One region of the Streptomyces sp. NPDC045470 genome, then DNA from elsewhere that is predicted to be linked to it. Evidence: riboswitches for the same ligand, from Rfam matches in the RefSeq annotation. Region 1 holds a riboswitch; each other region holds the start of a gene.
What was found. Region 1 has a riboswitch for cobalamin ahead of AB0A97_RS09465 (ribonucleoside-diphosphate reductase subunit alpha). Riboswitches for the same ligand answer to the same signal wherever they lie in the genome.

Region 1 (9,337 bases):
CGCGCCGCCTCCGGGGCCAGCACGCGGCGCGGCTCCGGCGGCTCCAGGCCCGGCAGCGGCTTGCCGTCGTGCACGACCTTGGTCACCGAGTACGGCTCGGCCCGGTTGCCGTCGTTGCTGAACAGCGCGTACGCGCCAGCCAGCCGGATGGCGCTGGGCGTGGAGGTGCCCAGCGGGAACGTGGGCTCCAGCCGGGCCAGGCTGGTCTTGTGCAGGCCCGCTTCGAGGGCCAGATCCCGGATCTTCTCCAGCCCGAGGCGCTTGCCCGCGCTGACGAACGGCGGGTGGGCGGAGGTCACCAGACCCTCGTACAGCGCGGACGGCAGGGCGACGGCCGACGACGGGCCGCCGGCGCCGGGAACCGCCTCCGCGGCCTCGGCGCTGCCCTCGCGCAGGGCGGTGGCCAGCACGAACGGCTTGAAGGCCGAGCCCGCCGGCACGCCCGCGGTGTCGGCGTTGTTCGCGAAGTGCTTCGTCGCGTCCGGGCCGCCGTAGAGCGCGACGACCGCGCCGTCCCGGGGCCGTACGGAGGCGGCACCGCATTCCACGTACGCGTCGGCGGCACGCTTCTTCGGGTCGATGCCGCGGCGCCGTTCGTCCTCCACGGCTTTCGCCAGCCGCGCCACCTTGTCCTTCTCGAAGGTGGTGTGGACGCGGTAGCCGCCGCGGGCCAGATCGCGGTCGGTCAGGTCCGTACGGCTCCTGAGGTATTTCTTCGCGGCGTCGACGAGATAACCGGTCTGGCCTTTCTGACTGGTCGGTGTGACCGGTTCGCGCGGCTCCGGGAACGTCGTGTAGCGGGCGCGCTCCTCCCGGCTCATCAGACCGGTCTCCACTTCGCGGTCCAGAATCCACTTCCAACGCTCCACCGCCCGCTCGTGGTTGGCGTCGCTCAGCGCCGGATCGTACTGCTCGGCGCCCTTGAGCAGCGCGGCCAGCGCCGCGCCCTGGCTGGGGTCGAGGCTCTTGGCGGGAATGCCGTAGTAGGCGTTCGCGGCGGCCTGGATGCCGAACGAATTCCGCCCGAAATAGCTGGTGTTGAGGTAGCCCTGCAGGATCTCCGACTTGGACTTGCGGTGGTCCAGCTTCAGCGCGATGAAGAATTCCTTCACCTTGCGCTTGAGGGTCTGGTCCTGCGAGAGGTACGTGTTCTTCACGAACTGCTGGGTGATGGTGGAACCGCCCTGGGCATCCTGGCCCTTGGCCATGTTCACCGCGGCGCGGGCGATACCGGAGAGCGAGACGCCGGAATCGGAGTAGAAACTCGCGTTCTCGGCGGCGATGACGGCGTGTTCGACAGGGTCGGGCACCTGGGCGAGGGTGACGTTCTGCCGGTTGACGGCGCCCTCGCTGACCATCTGGCTGCCGTCCGCCCAGTAGTAGACGGTGGCTTCCTGGCGCGAGGCGGCGTTCTCGTCCGGGATGTCGACCTGTGCGTAGACGATGAGGAAGAGCCCGGCGAGACCGGCCGCGCCGACGGCGGCGGCGCCGAGCTGCTGTCTCCAGGACGGCAGCCAGCGGCGCCGGCCGCCGCGGCCCTGGCGGGGATAGTCGATGAACCGTTTCCTCGGTTGCTCGCTGCCCTTCATGCAAGGGGAGAGCTGGCGGGCCGGGGCAGGGTTGCCGTCGCCCGCACGTTGTCATCGACTCATCAAATCCGATCCGGATTCGTCGGACATAAAGAATACGGGCGGTGCCGGTCCGCCGTCGTGGACCGGCACCGCCCGGTTGCTCGACCCGCCGGGTCAGAACCGGATCAGAACTCGTCGTCGAAGGAGACCGAACCCTCGACTGCGACCTGGTAGGCCGAGGCGCGCCGCTCGAAGAAGTTGGTCAGCTCCTGGACGTTCTGCAGCTCCATGAAGGAGAACGGGTTCTCCGAGCCGTACACCGGCGCGAAGCCGAGGCGCTGCAGACGCTGGTCGGCGACGCACTGGAGGTACTCGCGCATCGACTCGGTGTTCATGCCCGGCAGCCCCTCGCCGCACAGGTCACGGCCGAACTGGAGCTCGGCCTCGACGGCCTCCTTGAGCATGTCGGTGACCTGGCCCTCCAGCTCGTCGTCGAAGAGGTCGGGCTCCTCCTCGCGCACTGTGTCCACGACCGAGAACGCGAACTCCATGTGCATGGTCTCGTCGCGGAAGACCCAGTTGGTGCCGGTCGCCAGGCCGTGCAGCAGACCGCGCGAGCGGAACCAGTACACGTACGCGAAGGCGCCGTAGAAGAAGAGGCCCTCGATGCAGGCCGCGAAGCAGATCAGGTTCAGCAGGAAGCGGCGGCGGTCGGCCTTCGACTCCAGCCGGTCGATGGACTCGACCGAGTCCATCCACTTGAAGCAGAACTCGGCCTTCTCGCGGATGGAGGGGATGTTCTCCACGGCGGCGAACGCGGCCGCGCGGTCCTCCGGATCGGGCAGGTAGGTGTCCAGCAGCGTCAGATAGAACTGGACGTGCACGGCCTCCTCGAAGAGCTGCCGGCTCAGGTAGAGCCGCGCCTCGGGGGAGTTGATGTGCTTGTAGAGCGTCAGGACCAGGTTGTTCGCCACGATCGAGTCACCGGTCGCGAAGAACGCGACGAGCCGGCCGATCATGTGCTGCTCGCCGGGCGACAGCTTGGCGAGGTCGGCCACGTCGGAGTGGAGGTCGACCTCCTCCACGGTCCAGGTGTTCTTGATCGCGTCCCGGTAGCGGTCGTAGAAGTCCGGGTAGCGCATCGGGCGCAGGGTCAGCTCGAAGCCCGGGTCGAGCAGGTTCTTGCTGCCGGTGGTGGCGGTGTGCGAGGCGGCAGCGGACGTCGTCTCGTTCTTTTCGGGTGCGGTCGTCATGATTACTGGCATGCCTCGCAGGACTCGGGGTTTTCCAGGGAGCAGGCGACGGCCTCGGGGTCGGCCGCCTGGGCGGGGACGGGAGCGGTCTGCGCGCCCCCGCCCGTACCGCGCGCGGACTGGGCGATACGGGTCGCCGGCCGCGAGCGGAGGTAGTAGGTGGTCTTGATGCCGCGCTTCCAGGCGTACGCGTACATCGAGCTGAGCTTGCCGATGGTCGGGGACGCCATGAACAGGTTCAGCGACTGGCTCTGGTCGAGGTAGGGCGTACGGTCCGCCGCCATGTCGATCAGCGCGCGCTGCGGGATCTCCCATGCCGTGCGGTACAGCGCGCGGGTCTCGGCGGGAATCCAGTCCAGCTCCTGCACCGAGCCGTTGGCCTCGCGCAGTGCGTCACGGGTGCGGGCGTCCCACAGGCCCAGCGCCTTCAGCTCCTCGATCAGGTACGCGTTGACCTGGAGGAACTCGCCCGACAGCGTCTCGCGCTTGAACAGGTTCGAGACCTGCGGCTCGATGCACTCGTACACGCCCGCGATGGAGGCGATGGTGGCGGTCGGCGCGATGGCCAGCAGCAGCGAGTTGCGCATACCGGTCTTCGCGATACGGGCGCGCAGCGCCGCCCACCGGTCCGCCCAGCGCGGCTCGGCGTTCGGGTAGTGGTCCGGGTGCAGGACGCCCCGGGCCGTACGCGTCGCGGACCAGGCCGGGTGCGGGCCGTGCCGCTCGGCGAGGCCGGCGGACGCCTCGTACGCCGCGAGCATGATCCGCTCGGAGATACGGGTGGACAGCTCGCGCGCCTCGGGCGAGTCGAAGCCCAGCCGCAGCCGGAAGAAGACGTCCTGGAGGCCCATCAGGCCCAGGCCCACCGGGCGCCAGCGGGAGTTGGAGGTGCCGGCCTGCTCGGTCGGGTAGAAGTTGATGTCCACCACGCGGTCGAGGAAGGTCACCGCGGTGCGGACCGTGGCGTCCAGCCGCTCCCAGTCCATCTCGCCGTTGTCACCCAGGTGGGCGGCGAGGTTGACCGAGCCGAGGTTGCAGACGGCGGTCTCGCCGTCGTCGGTGACCTCCAGGATCTCGGTGCACAGGTTCGAGGAGTGCACGACCTTGCCGGGCTCGGCGGTCTGGTTCGCGGTGCGGTTGGCGGCGTCCTTGAAGGTCATCCAGCCGTTGCCGGTCTGCGCGAGGGTGCGCATCATCCGCGAGTACAGGACCCGGGCCGGGACCTGCTTGACGGCGCGGCCCTCGGCCTCCGCCTTGCGGTACGCGGCGTCGAACTCGTCGCCGTACAGATCCACCAGCTCGGGCGCGTCGCTGGGGGAGAACAGCGACCAGTCGGCGTCCGCCTCGACGCGGCGCATGAACTCGTCGGGGATCCAGTGCGCGATGTTCAGGTTGTGGGTGCGCCGGGCCTCCTCGCCCGTGTTGTCGCGCAGCTCCAGGAACTCCTCCAGGTCCGCGTGCCAGGTCTCCAGGTAGACGCAGGCGGCGCCCTTGCGCCGGCCGCCCTGGTTCACGGCCGCGACCGAGGCGTCCAGGGTGCGCAGGAACGGCACGATGCCGTTGGAGTGGCCGTTGGTGCCGCGGATCAGCGAGCCGCGGGCGCGGACCCGGGAGTACGACAGGCCGATGCCGCCGGCGTGCTTCGACAGCCGGGCCACCTGGTGGTAGCGGTCGTAGATCGAGTCCAGCTCGTCCAGCGGGGAGTCCAGCAGGTAGCAGGAGGACATCTGCGGGTGCCGGGTACCGGAGTTGAACAGGGTGGGCGAGGAGGGCAGGTACGACAGCGTGCTGGTCAGCCGGTACAGCTCGGCGACGTCGGCGAGTGCCCGCTCGCTGTGGTCCTCGGCCAGGCCGCAGGCCACCCGCAGCAGGAAGTGCTGCGGGGTCTCGATCACCTGGCGGGAGATCGGGTGGCGCAGCAGGTAGCGGGAGTGCAGGGTACGCAGGCCGAAGTAGCCGAACCGGTCGTCGGCGCCGTCCGTCAGCGCGCGCTCCACCAGCTCGTCCAGGCGGTCCGCGTGGGTCCGTACGAACTCCGCCGTGCTGTCGGCGATCAGGCCCTCGCGGTGGCCGACGGCGACGGAGGCGGAGAAGGCGACCGCCCCCTCCGCGGCCGCCTCCTCCGCGATGGCGCGGGTCAGCAGGCGGGCGGCCAGCTTGGAGTACTGCGGCTCGTCGCCGATCAGGCCGGCCGCGGCCTCCATGGCCAGCGAGCGCAGCTCGGCCTCGTCGGAACCGGGGTGGCGGCCGCGCAGCGCGGCGGCGGCGATCTTGCCCGGGTCGGTGGCGGGCAGGTCGACGGTGAGGTCGGTCAGCGTGTGCAGCAGGGCGGCGCCGGGGCCGTCCGTGGCCTGGCCGCCGTGGCCCTGCCGGGGCTGCGTGTCCTTCGCGGGCTGCACGACCTGCTCGGCTGCTGCGGGCTCCGTTGGCGCGATGGTCACGTGCTGCTCTCCCTCACTCGGCGGGGGCCTGGGGAGGGCACGGGGCGCGTACGGGCGTGCGGCACCCCCGGTACGGCAAGGGGCGCGCGGGCACACCGCGCAGCGTCCACCGGTCCAACCCGCGAGACCCGGACGTATCGACGTCCGCGCCGGTCCTGGCGCGGGCGTACTGTGGGCAGGTCTTCGGACTCACGGGTGCGGATTGACGCACTTCGTACACCGTTGCGGGACAGTTCCGGATTCGCACCGGATTCCCCTGCGACGACAGCGAGCACGAGCATACATCTTGTGCTGCCTCGTGCACCCACCCCCATATCTTGTGTCGCGTTGGCGCGGGGATGTCCGGAGCCGTGGTATTCGACGGCCGTTCCGGGGCGGTTTCCCGGGGTTTTCCGGGGCCTCCGAGAGGGTGCCACGCGGTGGCTCCGGGGCTGTTCCCGGGGGCCGGGGCCGTTCGCCGGGCCATCCGCCCGGCCGTTCGCCGGGCCGTCCGCCGCGGCCTGGACGGGGGCTGATGCAGGGGGCGTATTGGTGGCGCGGAATGCCCCTGACGCGTTGACCGGGGCTCCTGGAGCGTATTGGCTCCTTGTCTGCTCCGTCGGTCGGCGGGGCGGGTGGGGGCCTTGTGCGAGGGGGAACATGCGAGGAACCGGTGCGGCGCGCGGCGCCGTGCGCGTCGTGGGGCTGATGGCGGGGGCGTGCGTCGTGGCAGGGGTGCTGACGGCGTCACCGGCAGCCGCCGCGGGGCGGGCGGCTCCGGCCACCGAGCGGGTCGGTGTTGCCATGGACGGGACGCAGGGAAACGGTTTTTCGGGCGATCCGGAGCTCAGCGCGAACGGGCGGTTCGTGGCATTCACCTCGGAAGCCACCGATCTGGGGCCCACGGACACCAACGGCCAGCAGGACGTCTACGTCAAGGATTTACGGACGGGAAAGGTCGACCTGGTCAGCGTCGCCGGTGACGGCACGCCCGGTGACGCCCTCTCCGGATCGCCCGGGATCAGCGCCGACGGACGGTATGTGGCCTTCTACTCCGGCGCGGCGAACCTGGTCCCCGGCGACACCAACGGCGAGGGCGACGTCTTCGTCCACGACCGCCGCACCGTGCGCACCGTGAGTCCCACCGCGGGCGCCGGGAGGTCCCCGTACGGATACGGGGTGCAGAACTTCGCCCTCAGCGGCGACGGCCACCGCCTCGCCTTCGGCTCCTACCGCCCGGACCTGGTGCCCGGCGACACCAACGAGCGCCTGGACATCTTCGTCCACGATGTGCAGAAGGGAACGACGCGACGGGTCAGCGTGGCGAGCGACGGCACCCAGGCGAACGCCCCGTCCGCCTTCCCGTCGATCAGCGCCGGCGGCCGCCGGATCGCGTTCACCTCGAAGGCGACCAACCTCACCCCCGCCGGCCCCGGCTTCCGCCGCCCGCCGCCGCAGGACCCCCTGTACGTCCACGACATCGCCACCGGGCGCACCCGTGCGGCGAGCCTGAGCACCACGGGCGCCGTGGTCGGCGTGTCGCCGTCCCCCCGGCTCAGCCCCGACGGCCGGTACGCGGTCTTCTCCGCCCTGGCCGCGGACGTGGTGCCGGACGACACCAACGGCACGTACGACCTCTTCGCCCGCGACCTGGAGCGCGGCACCACCCGGCTGCTGTCCCGCGCGTACGACGGCGCCCAGGGCAATGGCTGGTCCTCCGCCGGGCGGCTCAGCGCCGACAACCGGCGGATCTTCTTCACCTCCGCGGCCACCAACCTGGTGCCCGGCGACACCAACGGCCAGGTGGACGGCTTCGTCCGCGACCTGCGCACCGGGCACGTCGAGCGGATCAACGTCGGTGCGGACGGCGGCCAGTCGGCGTCCTGGACGAACACCGCGGCACCCGACGCCACCGGACGGCTGGCGGCCTTCGACTCGCGCGACGAGGGGCTGGTGCCCGGGGACACGAACGGGACGGGCGACGTGTTCGTCCGGCGGCTGGAGCACTGACGCACTGACGCATGTACCGACCGACGCACCGACGCCGGGGCGCCCGGCCGGAACGGGCGTACGGCGCAGCGGCGCATCGGCACCACCCGGACACCGGCGCACCGACCAGGAGGGGAACCGAACATGAGGACCACCCGCACCACCGCCCGGAGACTCGCCGCCGTGACGGGCGTGTGCGCGCTCGCCGCGCTGCTGCCCGCGACCACGGCCGGCGCCCGTACCGCGCCGCCGTCCGACACGGAGCGGGCCAGCGTCACCGCCGAGGGGGCGCAGGCCAACGGCGGCTCGTCCGGCTCGGCGATCAGTGCCGACGGCCGGTACGTCGCCTTCGACTCCGACGCGAGCGACCTGGTGCCCGGTGACACCAACGGGCAGTCGGACGTGTTCGTGAAGGACCTGCGGACGGGCACCGTCCAGCGCGTCAACGTGGCGAGCGACGGCACCCAGGCCGGCTCCTGGTCGTCCACCCCCTCCCTCAGCGCCGACGGGCGATACGTCGCCTTCGCCTCCGACGCGGCCGACCTCGTGCCGGGCGACACCAACGCCGACACCGACATCTTCGTCCACGACCGCAGGACCGGACGGACCGAGAGCGTCACCCTCGACGGGCGGCCCCCGCAGGGCAAGCAGGGTGCCCAGGCGCCGGTGATCAGCGCCAACGGCCGGTACGTGGCGTTCGCCTCCAGCCGCGAGGACCTGGTGCCCGGCGACACCAACGGCGCCCAGGACATCTTCGTACGCGACCGCAGGACCGGCAGCGTGACGCGGGTCAGCGTCTCCGTCACCGGCGGCGAGCAGGCCACCGGCCCCTCCGCCAACCCGGTGATCAGCTACGACGGCCGCAAGGTCGGCTTCATCTCCAAGGCGGCCAATCTCCCCCCGAAGTCCACCCGGGCCGCTCGCCCGGAGGCCGACCCGCGCCGACCGCACAGCTACCCGTTCTTCCTGCACGACCTGGACACCGGCCGCACGAGCGTGGCGAGCCTCAGCTCGGCCGGCGAGACGGTGGGCGCCTGGAACGCCTCGCTCAGCCCCGACGGCCGCCACGCGGTCTTCTCCAGCCAGTACGGTGAGGTGGTGCCCGGCCATCCGACGGGCCGCCCGGACCTGTTCGTCCGCGACCTCGTCAAAGGCACGACGGAGCAGATGAGCCTCACCCACGACGGCAAGCAGCCGCTGTCCGGGTCCTCCGGCCTGGGCGTGCTGTCCGCCGACAACCGCCGCCTGTACTTCCAGTCCTCCTCCCCGGACCTGGTGCCGGGGGACACCAACGACGCGCAGGACGTCTTCGTCCGCGACATGCGCACCGGCACCGTCGAACGGGCCAGCGTCGCCGCCGACGGCACCCAGGCCCTGGCCTGGTCCTCCAACGCCTCCACCGACGCCAGGGGCCGCCTCGTCGCCTTCGACTCCGACGCGGCCAACCTGGTCCCGGGTGACACGAACGGGGTCTCCGACGTGTTCGTGCGGCGGGTGGGGCCGTAACCTCCCAGCCCGGCCCCGGCGGCCCCCGCCCCGGCCGTCGCTTCTAGGACGCCTCGCCCAGTTCACAGGTGAACGCCCACAGCTCGATGCCCGGCACCGGCTCCCAGTCCCGCTCGGGTATGCGGGTGAACCCGATGCGCTCGTACATACGGTGGGCGTTCTTGATCTGCGGCATGGCGGAGAGCACCATGCGGGACAGGCCGAGGGAGCGGGCGCGGTCCATACAGGCGCGCACCAGCGCTTCGCCGGTGCCGCGCCCGCGGCCGGCGGGGGCGACGGCCAGCATCCGGAACTCGCCCTCGTCGGGACCGGCTATCTCGGCGTACGGGCTGCCGGGAGCGGCGAAGGTCACCGCCCCCAGTACCGCGCCGTCGGCGTCGACCGCCGTCAGCACCTCGGCGTGTCCGGCCCGGTGCGCGACATCGCGCAGCTTGCCCGCATACGGGTCGTCGGCCCCGAACGCCAGCAGCCCGTCCGCCGCATAGGCCGCCACGAGGAGTTCACCGATCGCGTCGAACTCCGCCGGCCGTGCGGCCCTGATCGTGATGTCCATGAGGCAAGTGTGCACCGGGGGTGTGACAACGCCTCCCCCGGCACA
Region 2 (9,337 bases), on a different contig from region 1:
GAGTACGCGCAGCCGCTCGACGTCCCGGCACTGGCGCGCACCGCCCTCATGTCGGCGGGCCACTTCTCCCGCAGCTTCCGCGCGGCCTTCGGTGAGACGCCGTACAGCTACCTCATGACCCGCCGCATCGAGCGGGCCAAGGCGCTGCTGCGGCGGGGCGACCTGTCGGTGACGGAGGTCTGCTTCGCGGTCGGCTGTACCTCGCTGGGGTCGTTCAGCTCGCGGTTCACCGAGCTGGTGGGCGAGAGCCCGAGCGCGTACCGGGCCCGCAGCCACGACGACGGCGCCGCCATCCCCGCCTGTTACGCCAAGATCTACACGCGACCGGTCAGGAACGGAGAAGCGCGGCCCGCTCCCCGCCCGTAGCGTTGTCCGTATGGATATCAGCCTTTCGACCTGCTTCATCGCCGTCGACGACCATGACAAGGCGCTCGCCTTCTACCGGGATGTGCTCGGCCTGGAGGTGCGCAACGACGTCAGCTTCGAGGGGATGCGCTGGGTGACCGTCGGCGCACCGTCGCAGCCCGACGTGAACATCGTCCTCGAACCGCCTCTCGCGGACCCGAACGCCTCGCCCGCCGACCGCGAGGCCATGGCGGAACTCCTGGCCAAGGGCCTGCTGCGGGCCGTCATCTTCACGACCGGCGACTGCGACGCCACCTTCGAGCGCATCCGCGCCGCGGGCGGGGAGGTGCTCCAGGAGCCGGTCGACCAGCCGTACGGCGTCCGCGACTGCGCCTTCCGTGACCCGTCCGGCAACATGCTGCGCTTCAACCAGGCCCGCAAGCAGTGAGCGCGGCGCGCGGCGCCTGAGGACGGCCCGGCCGCTTCCCCGTACCTCCACAGGGGGGAGTGGCCCGGCCCGTGGACGGCAGGGACGGCAGCGGCGGCGGCAGGGGTGGCGAGGACGGCGGCGACGCCTGCTCTGGCTGGATAGTTCCTCAACAACGCCCACCTCTCCAGCCACACTTGTACGGCACGTACAACGCGTTGGTGACAGCTGTCCGAAGGGCCCCGCATGCACCCCGAAACAACAGGCCGCGGCAGTACGCCACCGCCGCCGGCGCCGGTGCGGGACAGACGCACCGCCGGCCGCGTCCCGCTGCGTGCCGACCTCAAGGCGGCCCTTCCCGACGCCGGTGCCGCGGTGGTGGTCACCGTCGCCGTGTTCGTCTTCCTGTACCTGCGGATGCGGTCCGGCGCGTCCGCGACGGTCGCGGTCATGCCCTTCATGAACGACCCCGGCACCTACTGGATGTATCTGCTCAGCCAGGCGTTCGGCTGGTCGGGGCTGCTCTGGTCGTGGGGAACGGTCATCCTAGGGTTGCTGCTGTCCGGCCCCCGGCCCGGCAGGCTGCCGGTTTCCCGGGCCGTGCTGGAGCGCTGGCACCGCACCACGAGCCTGACGACGATGGCGCTGATGCTCGCGCACGCCCTGATGTTCGGTGCAGAACTGGTGCGCGACGCGGGCGGGACGGCCTGGGTGGCGCGCCTGTGGTCGGCGTTCGCCGACACGTTCGTGCCGGGCTGGTACGACTCGGGGACCGGCAAGCTGGCCATCCCCATCGGCCAGGGCGCCCTGTATCTCGCCGTCCCGCTGGGGCTGCTCTTCTACGTCCGGCACCGCATCGGCGCGAACGCCTGGCGCCGACTGCACCGCTTCGTGATCGTCGTGTACGTGCTGAGCGTCTGGCACACGCTGCTGTACGGCACCAACGTCTGGTACGACGAGTGGCCGCGTACCGTCCTGTGGCTGCTCCAACTGCCCGTCTCGGTGCTGCTCCTGCTCCGGCTGCTGCGTCCCGCGCGGCGGGCCGAGCGCCTGGGGGCGCCCGGTCGGCAGGCGGAGGCCGCGCCGCTGCGCTGGACGGCCCGGGCCGCGGGCCGGGCCGCTGCCGCCGCCGTGATCGTCGGGCTGCTGGCCGTGGTCCTCTCCGGACACGACGGCGGGCGGCCCCGGCCGGACGAGCCGCCCGCGACCGCCCCGGCCGGCCAGGAACCGGAGTGACCCGCGACCACCCCGGCCGCTCAGGAACCCGAGTGACCCGCGACCGCCCGATCCGACTGCCCCGGCACCGCCCCGGCCACTCAGGAACCGGAGGGCCCCGGCACCGCCACGGCCGGCCGGTCGCGTTCCCCGGGCAGGAACGACACCTGCGGCGCACCCGTACGCGGACTGACGGTGACCTCGGCCGTCACGCCGTAAACCTCGGCCAGCAGCTCCTCGGTCAGCACCTCGGCGGGTGGCCCTGATGCCGTGACCTGCCCCTCGCACAGGACGTACAGGCGATCGCAGTAGTACGCGGCGAGGTTGAGATCGTGCAGTGCCACCAGGGCCGTGGCGGGCAGCCCGCGCAGGATGCCGAGCACCGTCAACTGATGCCGTACGTCCAGGTGGTTGGTCGGCTCGTCGAGGACCAGCAGGGAGGGCCGCTGGGCCAGGGCACGGGCGATGAGCACCCGCTGGCGCTCGCCGCCGGAGAGCCGGTCGAAGGACCGGTCCGTCAGCCCGGCCGCGTCCACCGACTCCAGAGCCCACGCCACCAGTGAGGCGTCCTCGGCGCTGTCTCCGTCCAGCAGCCGCTTGTGCGGTGTGCGGCCCATCGCGACGACCTCGCGCACGGTCAGGTCGAAGTCGGCGGCCGACTCCTGCACCACGGCGGCCACCGTGCGGGCCAGCCGCCGCACCGGCAGCGACCAGGCGTCCGTGCCGTCCACCCGGACCTGCCCCGCGTCGGGCCGCAGCACCCGGTAGACGGCGCGCAGCAGGCTGGACTTGCCGCTGCCGTTGGGCCCGACCAGGCCGACCACCTCGCCGGGCCGGGCGGCCAGGGACACGTCGCGCACCAGACGGTGTGCCCCGGCGGTGAGCGTGAGGCCGTCGACGGTCAGTTCGGTCGCGCTCATGCCACTCCTCGGTGCACGGTACGGCGGGCGTCCCGGCGCATCAGCCACAGGAAGAACGGTCCGCCGCACAGTGCGGTCAGCACACCGACGGGGATCTCCATGGGCGCGGCGACGGTACGCGCCGCGATGTCGGCCCAGATCAGGAACACCGCGCCGGCCAGTGCGGCGGCGGGCAGCACCCGGCGGTGGTCACCGCCCACGAACAGGCGCACCACGTGCGGCAGCATCAGGCCCACGAAGCCGATCGGTCCGGCCGCGGCCACCAGGACGCCGGTGACGAGCGAGAGCAGGACGAACATCCGGGCCCGGAACCGGGCCACGTCCAGCCCCATCGTGGTGGCGGCCTCCTCGCCCGCCAGCAGCAGGTTCAGCGACCGTGCCTGGACGAGCAGGACGGCGATGCCCAGCAGCAGCGCCAGGCCCGGCAGCCACAACGTGCCCCACTGCACCCCGCCGAGGCCCCCGAGGGTCCAGGCGAGGACCGCCCGGGCCTCGTTGCCCCGGTCGGAGGTCAGCAGCAGGATGTCCATCACCGCCGTGAGGACCGCCGCCATCGCCACTCCCGACAGCACCAGCCGTACCGAGGTGATGCGCCCGCCGGTACGCGCCGTCGTGTAGACGAGCAGCAGGGTCAGCAGCGCGCCGGCGAAGGCGGCGGCCGACAGCGACACCGGACCGAACAGGCTCACCCCGAAGACGATCACCATGACGGCGCCCAGGGACGCCCCCGAGGAGACACCCAGCAGATACGGCTCCGCCAGCGGGTTGCGGACCAGTGCCTGCATGGCCGTACCGATCACCGCGAGTCCCGCGCCCGTCACCGCGCCGAGCGCCACCCGCGGAGCCCGTACGTCCAGCACGATGGTCTCGCGCGCCCGGGACCACCCCGGGTCCGGCAGGTCGGCGCCCAGCGCGTGGGTCACGATGCCCCACACCTCGCCGGGCGGCACGTGCACCGACCCGATCGCCATCCCCGCCGTGGCGGAGACCAGCAGCAACACCCCGAGAACGACGAGGGTGACGGCGAAGGACCGGCGGCGCGGCGGCGTCTCGTGCCGGTGCTCGCGGACGACCGCCGTCCCGGCGGCGGCGGTCACCGGAACCGCTCGGGGTGCAGGGCGCGGGCCAGCTCCTCCACCGCGTACGGCGGCCGCACCCCCACCAGGGTCGCGGTCAGCGGCAGGACGACGAACCGCTTGTTCTTGACCGCGGGCACGTCGGCCAGCGCGGGCTGCGACAGCAGGAACTTCTTCTTCTGCTCGACGCTCCCGGCCCCCGCGTAGTCGTAGATCGCGATGACCTCGGGCTTCCGGTCGACTACCTGCTCCCAGGACGCGTCCCCGAAGACCTTGTCCAGGTCCGCGAACACGTTCCGGCCGCCCGCGAGCTGGATGATCTCGGTGCCGAGGCTCTTGCCGCCGGCGGTGAAGGCCGCCTTGTCGCCGCTGTCGTACACGAAGACCGGTACGGCGGGGGCGCCCTTGACCGCCCCGGTGGCCCGGTCCACCCGCGCCTTGAGGTCGGCGGCCAGCTTGTCGGCCCGTTCCCGGATGCCGAAGATGCTGCCGACGGTGCGGACCTCGTCGTACGCGTCCTGCATGGACACCTGCTTCTTCCCGCAGTACTCGCGGTTGAGGTAGGTGTTGATCCCGGCGTCGGCGAACGCCTTGCGCGAGCGGCCCTCGTTCTCGGCGAAGGCGCTGGCGTACCCGCCGTAGACGAGGTCCGGATCGGCTTCCAGAACGGTCTCGAAGGACGGCTCCTTCTTCGCCAGTTTCGGCAGCGCCTCGTAGTCCTTGCGCAGCTCCGGCAGGACGGCCGAGTCGGGGAAGGCGGTGCCGATCATGCGGTCCTCGAGTCCCAGCGCCAGCATCAGTTCGGCGGGGTGCTGGTGGATGGTGAGGACCCGGGAGGGCGGCTTCCGGTAGGTGGTACGGATGCCGCAGTTGTCGATGGTGACCGGGAAACCTTTCGCCGCGGTGGCCGCGGGCTCCGCGTCACCCGCGGTGTCCCGCGCCGTGCCGCAGCCGCCCAGCAGGACGGCGGACAGGGCCAGGGCCACCGCAGGTGCCGCGACGCGCCGGAACCGGCGCCGCCGGGCGGCGGGGGAAGAAAAGGGGGGACGGGTCGTGCCGTCGTACACGTAGAGCCTCCTGCGGAGTCCGCGCTCCTCGGAACGGGCCCGCGACAGGCCAGTGTCCTGACTCCCGGATCGACGCCCCCCCCGGCCTTCCCGCGCCGCGCGCGGTGGCCCGATCTGCCTGATGAAGGGTCACTCCCCGGTCACAGTGGCGGGACCGCGCCGGAATCGCACCGGCTTCCTGTCTCCCGTCGCGGTGATGACCAGGTGATATTACGGTCGGTCGGACCGGGGGCAAAGGGCGCGCGTACGGTTCCGCGCGCCGTCTACGGTGTGCGGGCGCCGGGCCGGCCGTGCGGCCCGGCGCCCCGGTCACGCCGCGCGGACCGCCCGGAGCACCAGCCGTTCGGCGTCCTGGTCGTACGGGCGGCCGTCGAAGCCACCGAAGACCTCGACCTCCTGGAAGCCCGCCTCCCCGGCCATCCGCCGCAACTCCACGGCGCTGTAGACGAACCAGACCAGGCTCGTACGCGTCACCCGGTCGCCCCGCACGAGCACCCAGTCGCTGCGCAACCGTGCCCAGTCGTCCAGCACCGTGTCGGTCTGCACCAGCAGGTCGTCACCGCGCTGCACCACCTTCGGCGGTGTGACCTTTCGGGCCAGCAGTTCCTTTCCGGCCATGTCCAGAAGCAGGGTCCCGCCGGGCGCCAGGCAGTCGTGCATCGTGCGCAGCACACGGGCGTTGTCGGCGGGGTCCTCGAAATAGCCGAAGGACGTGAACATGTTGAGAACCACGTCGAAGGCCCCGGGCTCGGTGAACTCCCGCATGTCGGACTGGACGTACCGGGCGGAGACTCCGGCGTCGGCGGCCCGCTTCCGGGCGCGGTCCAGCATCGCCGGGCTGCGGTCCACACCCGTCACACCGAATCCCCGGCGCGCGAGCGGAACGGTGAACACCCCCGGGCCGCAGCACAGGTCCAGCACCCGGGCCCCGGCCGGGAAGGCCAGCAGGGGAGAGGTGTCGAGCAGCTCCTCGGCCTGGGCGTGGCGCCCGTCGGAGAACAGGAAGTCGTAGAACTCGGTCCAGAAGTCATCGTCCTGGAATCCGCCCGTGTGCGTCATCGGGTACCGGTGTTCCTTCCGTGAGGTCGGTGAGGTCCGTGCGGGGGGTGGTGGGGGTGAGGTCGGCGGGAGCGGTGCCGCGCCCGCGCCGCAGGGCGAGCAGGAGCGGCGGCAGCAGGACGCACTGGGCCGCGGCGAACAGCCAGAACCAGCCCGCGTGCCCGGCGCGTTCGCCGAAGCCGTAGAGCTGCCCGCCCAGCACGCCGCTGGCACAGGCGCCCAGGCCGGCGGCGAGCCGCTGCTGTCCGAAGACCACGGCGTCCGAGCGCGGACTGCGGCGCAGGGCCTCCAGGTCGTTCTTGAGGAAGAGCACGATGTCGCCGAGCGTGATGAGGACACCGCCCGCCAGCAGGGCGGTCCGCGTACCGGCTGCCAGGACCGCCATCCCGGCGGCCAGGCCCGCGAACCCGATCGCCAGCGCGACGGGGTACCTCATCTGCCGGATGGCGCCCGACGCGAGCGGCTGGACGACGATGACCAGGACGAAGCAGGTCAGCAGCACCAGGCTGTAGAACTCGCTGGAGGCCCGCTCGACGGCGTACACGGCGAGGTAGTGCTGGAAGTGGAAGTAGAGGTAGAACGCCAGGCCGTTGGCGACGAAGGGGAGGACGGCGATACCGGTGAGCAGGCCCTGGCCGGACGCCGGTGCGCTGCTGGACCGGTCCTTCTCCGGCCCCACCGCCGGCAGACGCGCATGCCCCACGGCCACCACGGCGAACAGCGCCGTCACGACGAGGAACAGCGGGCCGGGGGACGACAGCACGAACGGCCCCGCGACGAGCGGGCCCACGGCCATCCCCGCGTTGAGCGCCGCGTTGCCCGCGGACAGGAACGCGGGCCGGCGCTCCTCGGCCACACCGTGCACCAGGTACGCCTTGTTGGCGGGCAGGTACAGCGCGGCGCCGCAGCAGGTCAGGATCAGCGCCGCCACCGCCACCGGCGGCCACCGCAGCGCCGCCAGGAACGCCGCGAAGCCCGCCGTACGCACCACCAGCGCCCACAGCATCGTGCGCCGCAGCCCCACCCGGTCGGCGAGCGCCCCGCCGAGAACTCCTCCCGAGAACTGCACGAGGGACGCGGCGGCCAGCACCACACCGACCGCCCCGAGCCCCATCCCCAGCCGCTCGTGCAGGAAGACCGACATGAACGGCAGGACCATGAAACTGCCGAGCGGGATGAGGAAGGAGCTGAGCAGCAGGAAGCGCAGCGGCCCGGTGAGGGTGGACAGCGCGGTGCGGAACCCCGGACCGTCGCCTGTGCGTTCAGTCACTGGAGTCCTGGCCCACCTGGCCGACCTGGCTCGCCTGGTTCGCTGCCATGTCCGCCGTGCCGGTCGCGTCTGCCGCGTTCCCCGGTCCCGTCGCGTCCCCCGCATGGAACGGCTCCGTCCGCACCCGTACGGCGTTGGCCGCCGCGACGGCGCAGTGCGTGGCCAGTTCGGCCGTCTCGCCCTCCGCGTAGACGATGCCCGCGTAACCCCGGCTGTCGCCCAGGTGCTCGACGGGGTCGCCGGTCCGCTTGACCGGGTACCAGGCGGGGGAACCCGGCATGTCCGGCAGCCGGTCGAGTCCGTCGACACCGGTGAACACCCCTGGCTTCTCGGGGTATCCGAGGACGAAGGCCGAGGCGGGGCCGCCGGGCAGCTCCGCGTCCATGAGTCCGGGGCGGCTGCCGAGGGCCGCTTCCACCATCGCCTCGTACACGTTGACGCCGAGGGCCCGGCACAGCCCTTCACCGACGAGCGCGCCGCCGATCCGCGGGTTGATCTCGACCACTTCCGGACCGGCCGTGGTCAGGGCGAACTCCACGTGGGCGAACCGGTCGGTGTAGCCGACGGCGGCCAGCACACCGTCCAGCCACTGCTCCAGAGCGTCCCGGCGCGGTTGCGGGAAGGCCACGGGGAAGGCGGTGATCTCCTCCCGGAAGTGCGGCTCGGGCGACATCAGACGGCTGGAGACGCCCAGCAGCCGGGTCCGTCCCGCCCAGGTGAGGGTCTCCGCGCTGTACACCGGCCCGGAGAAGTACGGTTCGGCGAACAGGCGGCCTTTGAGCTGCCGCCCGGCGGCCTCGGCCAGCGCCGCGTCCAGCTCCCGCTCGTCCCGTACCAGCCAGACGTTCTGGCTTCCGGTGCCCGCGGTGTCCTTGAGGATCGCGGGCAGGCCCACCGCCTTCACCAGCAGCGCGGCCGCTGCCGGGTCGCCGCTGTCCGCCTCCGCCGCGCGGGCGCGGGTCAGCCCGGCCTCGAACAGCCGGTCCCGTACGGCGGCCTTGTCCCGGGTCAGCCGCAGCACCGCCGGGTCGAGGCCGGGCAGCCCGAAGCGGGCGGTGAGTTCGGCGCCGACCGGCATCCAGGTGTCGGTCGAGCTGATCAGCCCCCGCAGGCCCGGAGTACGGGCGAGCTGTTCCGCCACCAGTTCCGTGTCGAAGGTGTCGGTCTCCACCACGTCGAGGGCGCCCGCGGGCAGCCGCTCCAACTCGTACGCGTAGTAAGCGGGGTCGCGGGTCAGCAGCCGCAGCGGCTCGCCCAGCCGGGCGGCGGCGCGCGTCAGGTGGCCCAGCCCGAAGGTGAGCGATTCCAGGCAGACCACGGTCATGCGCGGGTCTCCTCACGGCGGGACGGCCAGGGGGCGCGGTTCCACGCCATCGTCGACCAGGGCATGGACATCTCCTCGGGGCTGCCGACCTCCGTCGGCTTCAGTGCGGCCAGGTCCACGGCCTCCCGGTGGCGGGCGTAGACCCGTTCCACGTAGCGGTGGCCGGTGTCGGCACCGATCACCAGGTGGAGCCGGTCGGGGTGGCGGCGGGACTCGTGGGTGGCGGTCAGGTACGCGGCGCCGGTGGACAGCCCGGCGAAGACGGCGTGCTCGCGCAGCAGCGCGACGGCGCCGGACATGGCGTGGGTGAAGTCCATCCAGTGCACCGCGTCGTACAGGTGGTGGCGGACGTTGTCGAAGGGGATCGAGGAACCGATTCCGGCGATGATGGCTTCCGGGTCGTGGTGGTCCTGGCTCCCGAAGGTGACGCTGCCGAACGGCTGCACCCCGACCAGCCGGACGCCGGGATCCCGGCGGCGCAGATGCTTCACGAGGCCGCCGGTCGAGGCGCCCGACCCGACGCCGCCGACGACCGTCAGGGTGCGGTCCGGCAGGGCCGCGGTCACCAGGTCCGCGACCTCCTGGTAGCCCAGGTAGTGGATGTCGTCGTGGTACTGGCGCATCCAGTGGACGC
Region 3 (9,337 bases), on a different contig from region 1:
AACGGCCACTGGGAACCGCCGGGCGGAGTCCTCGAACGCGAGGAAACCATTCCGGAAGCCCTTCAGCGCGAAGTGCTCGAAGAAACCGGCATCAAGATCGAGCTTCCGGCGACCTTGACCGGCGTCTACAAGAACATGACGGGCCTGATCGTTTCTCTGGTCTTTCGCTGCCGGGCCGCCGACGGCACCCCCACCACCGGGGACGAAACCCGCGCGCTGCGATGGGCCACCCGCGAAGAAGTCACCGAACTCGCCGACGAGGCGTACGCGATCCGCGTCCTGGACGCGCTCGACGCCACTACCCCGCCGGCCGTCCGCGCCCACGACGGCGTGAAACTCGTCTAGCCCGAACCCGCTGCACATGGCGGCCTACCAGCACGAAGGAACTTGTATGCACGAGTATACGAGTAGAGTCCAGGTTTGGGGGCTCAGTTGCCCAGGTTCCCCGGAAGAGGTGAGCCGGGCCCGCCGATGGACCCGCGACATACTGCGCGATTCCCCGCTGGCCGAGGACGCCGAGCTGATCGTGAGCGAGCTCAGCTCCAACGCGATCCTGCACACCGCCAGCGGGCGGGACTCCGGCAGCTTCCATCTGTCCCTCGCGGTCACCCCGCAAGTCATCGCCCTGTCGGTCACGGACGACGGAGGTGCAGGCACGTTCCCGAAGATCGAGGAGCAGGGCCAGGAGCAAAATCCGGACGCCGAGCACGGCCGCGGGCTCGGCCTGGTCAACGCGATCGCTCACCGCGTGGTGGTCCACAGCAGTCAGGGCGCCCACACCATCACCGCCGAACTCTTCACGAGTAACCGACCAGGAGCCCACCCATGCTGAAGACCGACAAGCCCCGCCGCGGCTACTGGTGCGAATGCTGGACCCAAGACCTCGCCAACCCGACCGAGAGGCCGGCCCTCCACGCATCCTTCGACGCCTACTCGGCCCACCAGGCCGACAGGTGGGTAGCCGTCGCCCTCCGCACCATCACACCGGCCCTTTCCCCGGACGCCTCACACGAAGCCTGGACATGGCTCTGCGAAGGACGACTGAAGGCCAGGGCGGCCCTGCTCCGCCGACAGCCCTACACGGTGACCATCACCCACACCAACACCCGCATCACCTGGACGATCCGCCCCGTGACCTTCCTCCCCCTCGCCCACCGACAGGGCACCGTACTCCCCGCCTGCACAGAGGACTTCAAGCCCCTCCCGCCAGCCTGAGTTACAACTTTCTCTACTGGTTCAAGCCCCGCCCTGCGGGCGGGGAGGGGGTGGGAGGGGGAGCTCACCGGGAACTCCCGCAGGAAGGCTGCCGCTCCCGGCCGGGGCTGCCCTGACGCCGAGCGCGTACGGACGCGAAACCCCGATGGAAGCCCGTGAGCAGCTGGTGAGAGCGTGCAGACGGGTTCGTTCCCGTCGGCCAAGTACCCAGCGGTCCGGCCGTCGCCGGGGCGGGCCCTGCGGGGGACGGCGTTGGCCTTGCGGGTGCTCTTGCCTTCGGCATCCGGCGCGCGGGTCAACGGCTTTGGCAGCCACCGCTACGAAGCTCACCCCACCGGCCCGCAACGCGGGCCGGCGCGGAGCTCGGGGGCTCGGGCGCCGCTCCTGCCTCCGGCCCGCTCCGCCCGGCCCCCGGCCCCGCGCCACCTGACGATGCCACGGGGTGCTTCGTACACGCTTTGCCCCGCCCAAAAGCGGCGCCGGAACGAGCAAACACCCCACCAGCCAACACCGCCACCCGCGACGCCCGCCCCGCATGACCAGGCCGCAGACGCCCGCCACCAGGACGAGCTGAGCAGCAGCACCAGAGCCCCCGGCCCAGAAAGGCAGACCCGGCGGGGAGCTTCGCCAGAAAGGCAGACCCGGCGGGGAGCTTCGAGGGAGGAGGGAAGGGTGCAGGTAAGGGGTGATGAAGGTGGAGGCGGAAGCGGTGAGCGGTTTACGTGACGGGCGCGCTGCCGCCTTCCGCATAAGCCCTGGTCCTGTCGACGAGGGCAGGTTACGGAGGGGGCGGGGGTTGGGGAGCGGAGCACTGCCGCCTGCAACGGCCAACGGGGCCGATCGCCGTACCGGCGTCGTCACACACGCGCCAGCGGGAGCGGACCAACACCCATGACGTGGCCGAGGGGGAGCGACTGCTGCCGCGATGGGGTCAAGCCCGTCGCGGACGCTCCGCTGGGCATACCACCGTTTTGGGGAGAAGAGTAACAATGTTTTACCGAGACGCCGTGCCTCTGCCGTGCCCGCTCGGCAGGGGAATAACTTTTATCATCGGGCGGTAAGCGGGATGGTCCCCGGCCAAGATTGCTGGTCAGGAGTCACCTGTTTGAGGAGCCCGTGCCCTATGGGCTCACGGTGACTATTCCGTCACGACAGTTTTGGGACGAGTGGTCGACAAAAACTTGAGTCCAGTGGGCTAATCGGTATTGGAAACCCTGACGGCGAGACGGCGTCCTTGCGATGGCATATGAAATGGCGTGGGAGACGAGAAGGGGACGGTTGCGATCGCACGTCGCTGTGCTCCGGCAACTGAGAATTCGAGCCTTGCGTGGATTTCCTTGGCCTTATCGGGCGCCGAAAAATAGAAGTCAGGTCCTTGGTAATTCATGTGAACGGCGAAGCGGGAAGGTCCGTCGATAAGTGCACCATCGGCTCGCCATGTAGTGCCGCTGGCATCTCGGTAGTTGTGACTGGGGGTTACGGTGAGGGGTAGCTGTAGAGGCTCGCCCTCCTCCACCGTGATGGTGAGCAGGCCAGACATGCCATGCGCTGGGAGGAAGCACGAGTTCCCGATTGGCTGTTCTGCATAGAAGGCCACATCGCCATCGAAGAACCATTCGTAGCCAGTCACGGGCGAAGATAGATGCGCTTCCCCTCCAAGCAAGGAGAATGTTGGTACTGAGGTGGCCGGCGTCAGCAGGCGAAGTAGTTCGTATCGTGTTGCACTGCGAGTGCGCGTGCCATCGCGAATCGGTACATCTCTTTCTGTTTTACCGCCTGCCTCTGTGATCACGACGTAAGGTGCTCTATCTGTTTGAAAGAGAAGGGAAGTTACCGATCCGTGGTGGCCGATCTGAACGGAGAGGTCCGTCATTTCTGGAGTAACTTGTCCGTCGAATCTTTTTCCTACCTGTGCCCACCAAGTCGCCAGGTCGGGTTTTGCTGGGTGGGTCAGCTTCCGTTGCTTCTCATTCACTCCGATGATCCAGATTATTTCCTCACCCTGAGCGCTGTTGGCGTGGCCGGCCAATTGCCTGGACTTTGAAACGTCAGGCCATTCTGACTTGAATTCGATCAGTGAATCTTCATTTCCGTTTCCAGTTAGTACCCGCTCTACGGCCTGAATGGTGAGTAGTTCAAGTTGCTGACGTCGCATGTTGGTAGCTTAGGTGCTTACCTGTCGAGACTTACCCCGAATGCGGTACAAAGGTAGTTGAAGAGCTGGCTATGAGATGTGGTGACTCGCCAGCCGAGACGAGCCAGCGAGCTTGTACGGATTGATCATGTACGCGCCTTAAATGTACATTCGCGCATCTGGCGCCGTCGGCTCCTTCATCGGTGACTCGCTGCAACGCGGCGCACAACCTCCAGCAGGTGCTTTGGGTAGAGGAGCCGGTTGATGGTGGCCGTCGCCCAATTGGATGCTCCGGCTGTGTGTCGGGCGTTACGAGCCGCCGGATCTTGGGCTGTGGTCGCTGTACGGCGACGAAGTGTGGTAGCCGGGGCGACCGGCTCTGCCCATGGGTGGCTGGGCTGGGTCGTGCGCCGATCTGTGCGACCGTCTCTTACGCCGATCTAGGTGGGCTACGGATCGCAAGGAGCCTGACATCCACGGCTGACATCAACGACGTCGGACCTGAATGTACACAAGCACCCTTACGCGGACCCGGCGACGGCGGGCGGTGCCACCAGGGCCAACCGCTGATCGAACTTACAAAGCAGATGTCACAGGTTCAAATCCTGTTGTGCCCACCAGCGCGAAGACCCCCCGTCGATCTTGACGGGGGGTCTTCGGCATTTGGGGTTGACGTCGATGTTGCTGGTCGGACGGTGTTTGGATGTCGCGTGCCGGGGCGGTGCGCCGGCTTTGCCGTGTGGTGCGTCGCGGACGCCGGGCGGCTCGTCAAGCCTGGCGCGGTTGTTCCGTACGTCAACGCCACGACCGGCGACGCTGGTTCGGTGAGTATCGGTGGGCGCGCTTCCGTGCAGCTCTCCGGCAATGGGGCCGGCATGGTGCGGTGCGGCCGACATGCGTGGTGGGCGGTCTCGGTGCACGCTGAAAGCATGGCTGAGCATCCGCCGGTGATCGTCCACCCGCCCTCCTCGTCCGGTGGGCGGCGGGTCACTGTCCACGGGCAGATCGTCGGGCTGGCGCACGGGCGTGGTGATGTCGCCGAGTTCCTGCGGCATGCGGGGCTGGCGCCGGATGCCGAGGACATCGACCTGGACACTCCGGGGCTCGTCGAGTGGCGCGGTGGGGACAAGGACACGTGGGCGGTTGCGGAGGGGTGGGGAGAGGGCGGCAGAGGTGGGCGAGGGGGAGGGGGATGAGGAGGAAGAGGGAGATGAGGGGGGAGGGGAGGGAAGGGAGGGGTGGGCGGTGTTGGGGAGTGGTTTTTCTGGGGGTGGGGTGGGGTGGGTCTTGGTGTGGATGCGGTGTGTGGTGGGGGTGTGGGGGGTAGGTTTAAGGGTTACGCATCGTGTGGGGTGGCGTTCGGAGGGTGAGGGGTGGGGGTGTTGTTTCACTTTCAAGTGATGTGTATCGTCGGTGTTTGACTTGAAGTTTCAAGTACTTCCGTCGGGGCGGCGTCGGTCCTCCCGTAGGGCACGCCGGTCCGGACGGACCAGACAGACAGAAATGAGCGCTCGCATGTCCTCCCCCCTCAGCCCCCTTCGCGACTACGGCAGCGGCGTCGACGACCGCCATGCCGCGACCCCGCACGCGTACGACATCGGTCTGTTGGTTCTGCGGCTCGCGGTCGGCCTGACCATGGCTGCGCACGGTGCGCAGAAGCTGTTCGGCTGGTTCAGCGGACCGGGGCTGGACGGAACCGGACAGTTCTTCACGGCCAGCGGCTACCCGGCCGGCAAGGCCATGGCCGTGGTGGCGGGCCTCAGCGAGACGTTGGGCGGCCTCGGGCTGGTCCTCGGGCTGCTGACGCCGCTGGCGGGCGCGGCGGTCGTCGGGACGATGGTGAACGCGCTGGCGGTGAAGTGGGGCGGCGGCTTCTTCGCGCCCGAGGGCGTCGAGTACGAGCTGCTGCTCACGGCGGGCGCGGGAGCCCTGGCACTGACCGGCCCCGGCCGGTACGCGGTCGACCGGCTGCTCCCGGTCCTGCGCAACCACCGCCTTGCGTACGGGGTGGCCGCCCTGGTGTTCGGCGTGATCGTCGCGTTCGTGATGCTGCTGGTGCGCGACTGATTCCTGGCGAGCCGGGTGGAGCCGGGGGAGCCGAGTGTGGCATGACGTGATGTGCCGTGAAGTGATGGGTGCGGGGAGAAGCGGAAGGTGAGGGATTGACGTGGCAGTGCGGCGGCTGAATCACGCGGTGCTCTACGTACGGGACGTGGCGCGCGCTGTGGCCTTCTACACGGAAACGCTGGGGTTCCGGGTGGACACCGAGATACCGGGGAGGGCCGCGTTCCTCAGCGCCGAGGGGACCGCCAACGATCACGATCTCGGACTGTTCGCGGTCGGCGCCGGTGCGCCGGGCCCCGAGCACGGCCGGGTGGGGCTCTACCACCTGGCCTGGGAGGTCGGCACCCTCGGGGAGCTGGCGGACGTGGCGGCGGACCTGGCGGGGCGGGGCGCGCTGGTCGGCGCCACCGACCACTTGGTGTCCAAGTCGCTGTACGCCAAGGACCCGGACGGCAACGAGTTCGAGGTCATGTGGCGGGTGCCCCGTACGGACTGGCCGGGCCCGGACGAACCGGACCGGCTGCGCCCGCTCGACCTCGAAGCCGAGCTGGCGCGCTGGGGCCGTGATCTGAAGACGGGCGCGGCGGCCGGTTCGGCGACCTGAGGCAGGGCGGGAGCAGTCACCGCCCCACCCTGCCGGTGGAGGGTGGGGCGGCGGCCGACCCTGCCGATGGCGGGTGGGGGCGGTGGCCCGGCCCCCACTGATGAAGGGCGGGGCGGGGAGCGGACAGACCGGGTCCGGTAGGTCGGGCCCGGTAGGTCGGGCGACGGGTCAGGCGGTCTCCCCGGCCGTCTCCGGGGCCCGTGCGGCCTCCGGGGCCCCGGTCGCCTCGGTGGCCCGCGCCGACCAGCGCTTCTCCACCCCGGCCAGCCGCCAGTACGCCAGCGCCGCCGCCCAGACCACCACGAACAGGCCGACGATGATGAAGCCCACGTTGTCCAGGTCGATCGCCGAGATCCAGCCGGTCACGCCGTCCGTCAGGTTCAGCTTCTCGTGCAGGACGGTGACCAGTTCGATGGTCCCGATGAAGAAGGCGACGGCGATCGACAGACCGGTGATCGTGAGGTTGTAGTAGACCTTGCGCACCGGGTTCGAGAACGCCCACTGGTACGCGAAGTTCATGAACGTACCGTCCAGCGTGTCGAACAGGCTCATCCCCGCCGCGAACAGCAGCGGCAGCACCAGGATCGCGTACCAGGGCAGACCGGCCGCCGCGCCGCTGCCCGCCATCACCATCAGCGTCACCTCGGTCGCGGTGTCGAAGCCGAGACCGAAGAGCAGGCCGAGCGGGTACATCTGGCCGGGCCGGGTGATGGAGCGGGTGAAGCGGCCCAGTACGCGGTTCATGAAGCCGCGGGAGTCGAGGTGCTGCTCCAGCTCCGCCTCGTCGTACCGGCCCTGCCGCATCGCCCGGAACACCCGCCAGATGCCCGCCAGCGCGACCAGATTGAGCGCGGCGATGAGGTAGAGGAAGCTGCCGGAGACCGTGGTGCCCACGGTGCCGAGCACCTGGTGGGCACTCGATCCGTCGTCGAGCAGGGTGCCGGCCAGTTGCGCGCCGCCGGCGACCAGCGCCGCCATGGCGACGACCACGCTGGAGTGCCCGAGCGCGAACCAGAAGCCCACCGAGACCGGGCGCTTGCCGTCGGCCATCAGTTTGCGGGTGGTGTTGTCGATGGCGGCGATGTGGTCGGCGTCGAAGGCGTGCCGCATACCGAGGGTGTACGCGGTGACGCCGAGACCGACCCCGAAGACCTGCGACCCGACGGCGTAGTGCTGCGGCACGACCAGCAGGAAGAGCACACCGAAGGCGATGACGTGCAGGGCGGCTATGACCGCCATCAGCCCGGCGGTCCGCACGGTGTCCTGCCGCCGCCAGCGGAACGCGGAAGCGGACGGCGGGGACGGCGAAGTGGAGGGGGAGGGGGAGGGGGGAGAAGACGGGGACGGTGAAGGGGAAGGGGAAGGGGAATTGGCGGACGGGGGCATCCGGTGGTCACGCTCCAGCACCTCGTGGATCAGTTCGTGAGATGCCGTGGCCGGTCTCCTGGCTGACGGGTGTGCGCGCCCGCCCCTGCCTTCCCGGTCGCGGGCTGCGGCCAGTGGCTCCGTACGGGCGCGGGGCGCGTACGGAACGGGGCGGGAACTTCCCGATCACAGTGGCGAGGGCCGCTCCGGTCTGGACCTGACGGTCTTCACCGGTCTTCCCGACACCACGGCCCGCACACTCTAACGCCCGGCCGCGGTGTGGTCATCGGACCAATACGGCGGGAACCCGGGGCGCCGTCCGCTCGACTACCTGGTCCCGGGCCCGCACGCGCGGGCCCTCGGGCGGTCGAGAGGCAGGGAGAGCGGACGTATGCGTCCTCGGATGGATCTGGTGGAGCCGGTGGCCGGGAGCCGGCCGGTGCTGAAGGGCCGGTCGGTGTCGAAGGGCCGGTCCGTGTCGGGAGACCGGGCAGCACCGGAAGGTCGGTCGGCTTGGGAAGGCCGGATGGTGCCGGAAGGTCGGTCGGCGTGGCGAGGCCGGTCGGTGGCGGCGATCGTGGGGGTGCTGGGGGTGGCCGCGCTGGCCACCGGCTGCGGTAGTTCCGGCGGGCAGGCGGCGGCGGACGCCGCGGACGGGCGGGGCGGCGGAGCGGGTGGCTTTCCCGCCACGGTCACCGATTGCGAGGGGCGGCGGACGACGTTTTCCGAGGCGCCGCGAAAGATTGTCACGAGCAATGCGGCGAGCCTGGAAATGCTGCTCCGGCTGGGAGCGGGCGACCGGGTCGTCGGTACCGGATTCCCGCCGGGGAAAGGCACGTTGCCTCCCGAACTGGACGCCCGCGCGCAACGCGTCCCGGTGCTGGGGAAGACGGTGATCCCGAAGGAGAAGCTGCTCGGGTCCGGAGCCGATGTCTATATCGACACGTTCGCGTCCATGGGCATGATGGGCGGCGCGGCGACCGGTCCGACCGAGGAGGAATTCGCCGCGGCGGGCATCAAGCACGTCTATCTGGCTTCTACGGCGTGTGCGCCGCGCAAGAAGGTGCCGCAGCGGGACCTGTCCGCGGTGGAAGCCGACATCCGGCGGCTCGGGCAGGTCACGGGTACCTCGCACCGTGCGGGGCGACTGGTGGCGGAGATGGAGAAGAAGGTTTCCTCGGTACGTGCGGCCCTTGCCGACGTGCCTGCGGCGAAGCGGCCGTCGTACTTCTTCTTCGACTTCGACGCGGGGACGAAACAGCCCGTGGCGGTCTGCAACCGGCAGGTGGCCAACGCGGTGCTGACCGAAGCGGGGGCGCGGAACATCTTCGCGGACTGCGCGAGCGATTTCCAGCCGGTGTCGTGGGAGGACGTGGTCGCGAAGAACCCGGACTGGATCCAGCTCGGCGTACGGAACCGGGGAAGTGCCGCGGCCACCGGGAAGGCATTCGACGAGGCTGAGAAGTTCCTCAAGGAATTCCCGGCCACGGCGGGGCTGCGCGCGGTGCGGGAAGGGAAATTCCTGCGTATCGGCTCGGAGCAGACGACCATCGCCGGGGTGGGCAATGCCGATACGGTGCGGCGGATCGCGGCGACGCTCTACCCGGACCGCCTGGCCGAGCCCGGAGCGGACCGCTGATGGCAGCGCCGGGCGCGAGGCGGGAGGCCGTCGAGCAGGCTCCGGGGCCGGACCTCGGGCGAGCCGTCGGGCAGGACGACGGGCGGGCCGGAAGAGCCGAGGAACGGCGGGCTGGAGGAGCTGAGGGAGGACGGGCCGGAGGCGCCGCGGAATGGCGGGTCGGAGGTGCTGAGGAAGGGCGGGTCGGAGGTGCCGAGGGAAGGGGGCCCGGCCAGGCCCGTGCCGTCTGGCTCGCTCTCGGGCTGCTGGTCGCCCTGCTCGTCGCGCTGACCGCGGCCGTCGCACTCGGTGCCACCGACATCGCCCCGGCCGAGGT

Region 2: another riboswitch for cobalamin. It lies ahead of AB0A97_RS37705 (ABC transporter substrate-binding protein); the one in region 1 lies ahead of AB0A97_RS09465 (ribonucleoside-diphosphate reductase subunit alpha).
Region 3: another riboswitch for cobalamin. It lies ahead of AB0A97_RS03130 (HoxN/HupN/NixA family nickel/cobalt transporter); the one in region 1 lies ahead of AB0A97_RS09465 (ribonucleoside-diphosphate reductase subunit alpha).

The regions. Positions count from the first base shown of each region.
Region 1 is NZ_JBEZAN010000002.1:702,931-712,267, reverse strand. It holds gene AB0A97_RS09475 (transglycosylase domain-containing protein) at 1-1,589, opposite strand, end outside; gene AB0A97_RS09470 (ribonucleotide-diphosphate reductase subunit beta) at 1,757-2,824, opposite strand; gene AB0A97_RS09465 (ribonucleoside-diphosphate reductase subunit alpha) at 2,827-5,265, opposite strand; cobalamin riboswitch at 5,422-5,563, opposite strand; gene AB0A97_RS09460 (hypothetical protein) at 5,905-7,254, shown strand; gene AB0A97_RS09455 (hypothetical protein) at 7,378-8,739, shown strand; gene AB0A97_RS09450 (GNAT family N-acetyltransferase) at 8,783-9,292, opposite strand.
Region 2 is NZ_JBEZAN010000026.1:29,156-38,492, reverse strand. It holds gene AB0A97_RS37730 (helix-turn-helix transcriptional regulator) at 1-366, shown strand, start outside; gene AB0A97_RS37725 (VOC family protein) at 377-793, shown strand; gene AB0A97_RS37720 (ferric reductase-like transmembrane domain-containing protein) at 1,019-2,008, shown strand; gene AB0A97_RS37715 (ABC transporter ATP-binding protein) at 2,089-2,907, opposite strand; gene AB0A97_RS37710 (iron ABC transporter permease) at 2,904-4,004, opposite strand; gene AB0A97_RS37705 (ABC transporter substrate-binding protein) at 4,001-5,050, opposite strand; cobalamin riboswitch at 5,080-5,270, opposite strand; gene AB0A97_RS37700 (class I SAM-dependent methyltransferase) at 5,360-6,109, opposite strand; gene AB0A97_RS37695 (MFS transporter) at 6,078-7,379, opposite strand; gene AB0A97_RS37690 (ATP-grasp domain-containing protein) at 7,372-8,703, opposite strand; gene AB0A97_RS37685 (cysteine synthase family protein) at 8,700-9,337, opposite strand, start outside.
Region 3 is NZ_JBEZAN010000001.1:718,981-728,317, reverse strand. It holds gene AB0A97_RS03165 (NUDIX domain-containing protein) at 1-345, shown strand, start outside; gene AB0A97_RS03160 (ATP-binding protein) at 392-832, shown strand; gene AB0A97_RS03155 (hypothetical protein) at 826-1,215, shown strand; gene AB0A97_RS03150 (hypothetical protein) at 2,411-3,370, opposite strand; gene AB0A97_RS03145 (hypothetical protein) at 4,279-4,545, shown strand; gene AB0A97_RS03140 (DoxX family protein) at 4,865-5,416, shown strand; gene AB0A97_RS03135 (VOC family protein) at 5,517-6,017, shown strand; gene AB0A97_RS03130 (HoxN/HupN/NixA family nickel/cobalt transporter) at 6,186-7,256, opposite strand; cobalamin riboswitch at 7,434-7,647, opposite strand; gene AB0A97_RS03125 (ABC transporter substrate-binding protein) at 7,909-9,021, shown strand; gene AB0A97_RS03120 (iron ABC transporter permease) at 9,021-9,337, shown strand, end outside.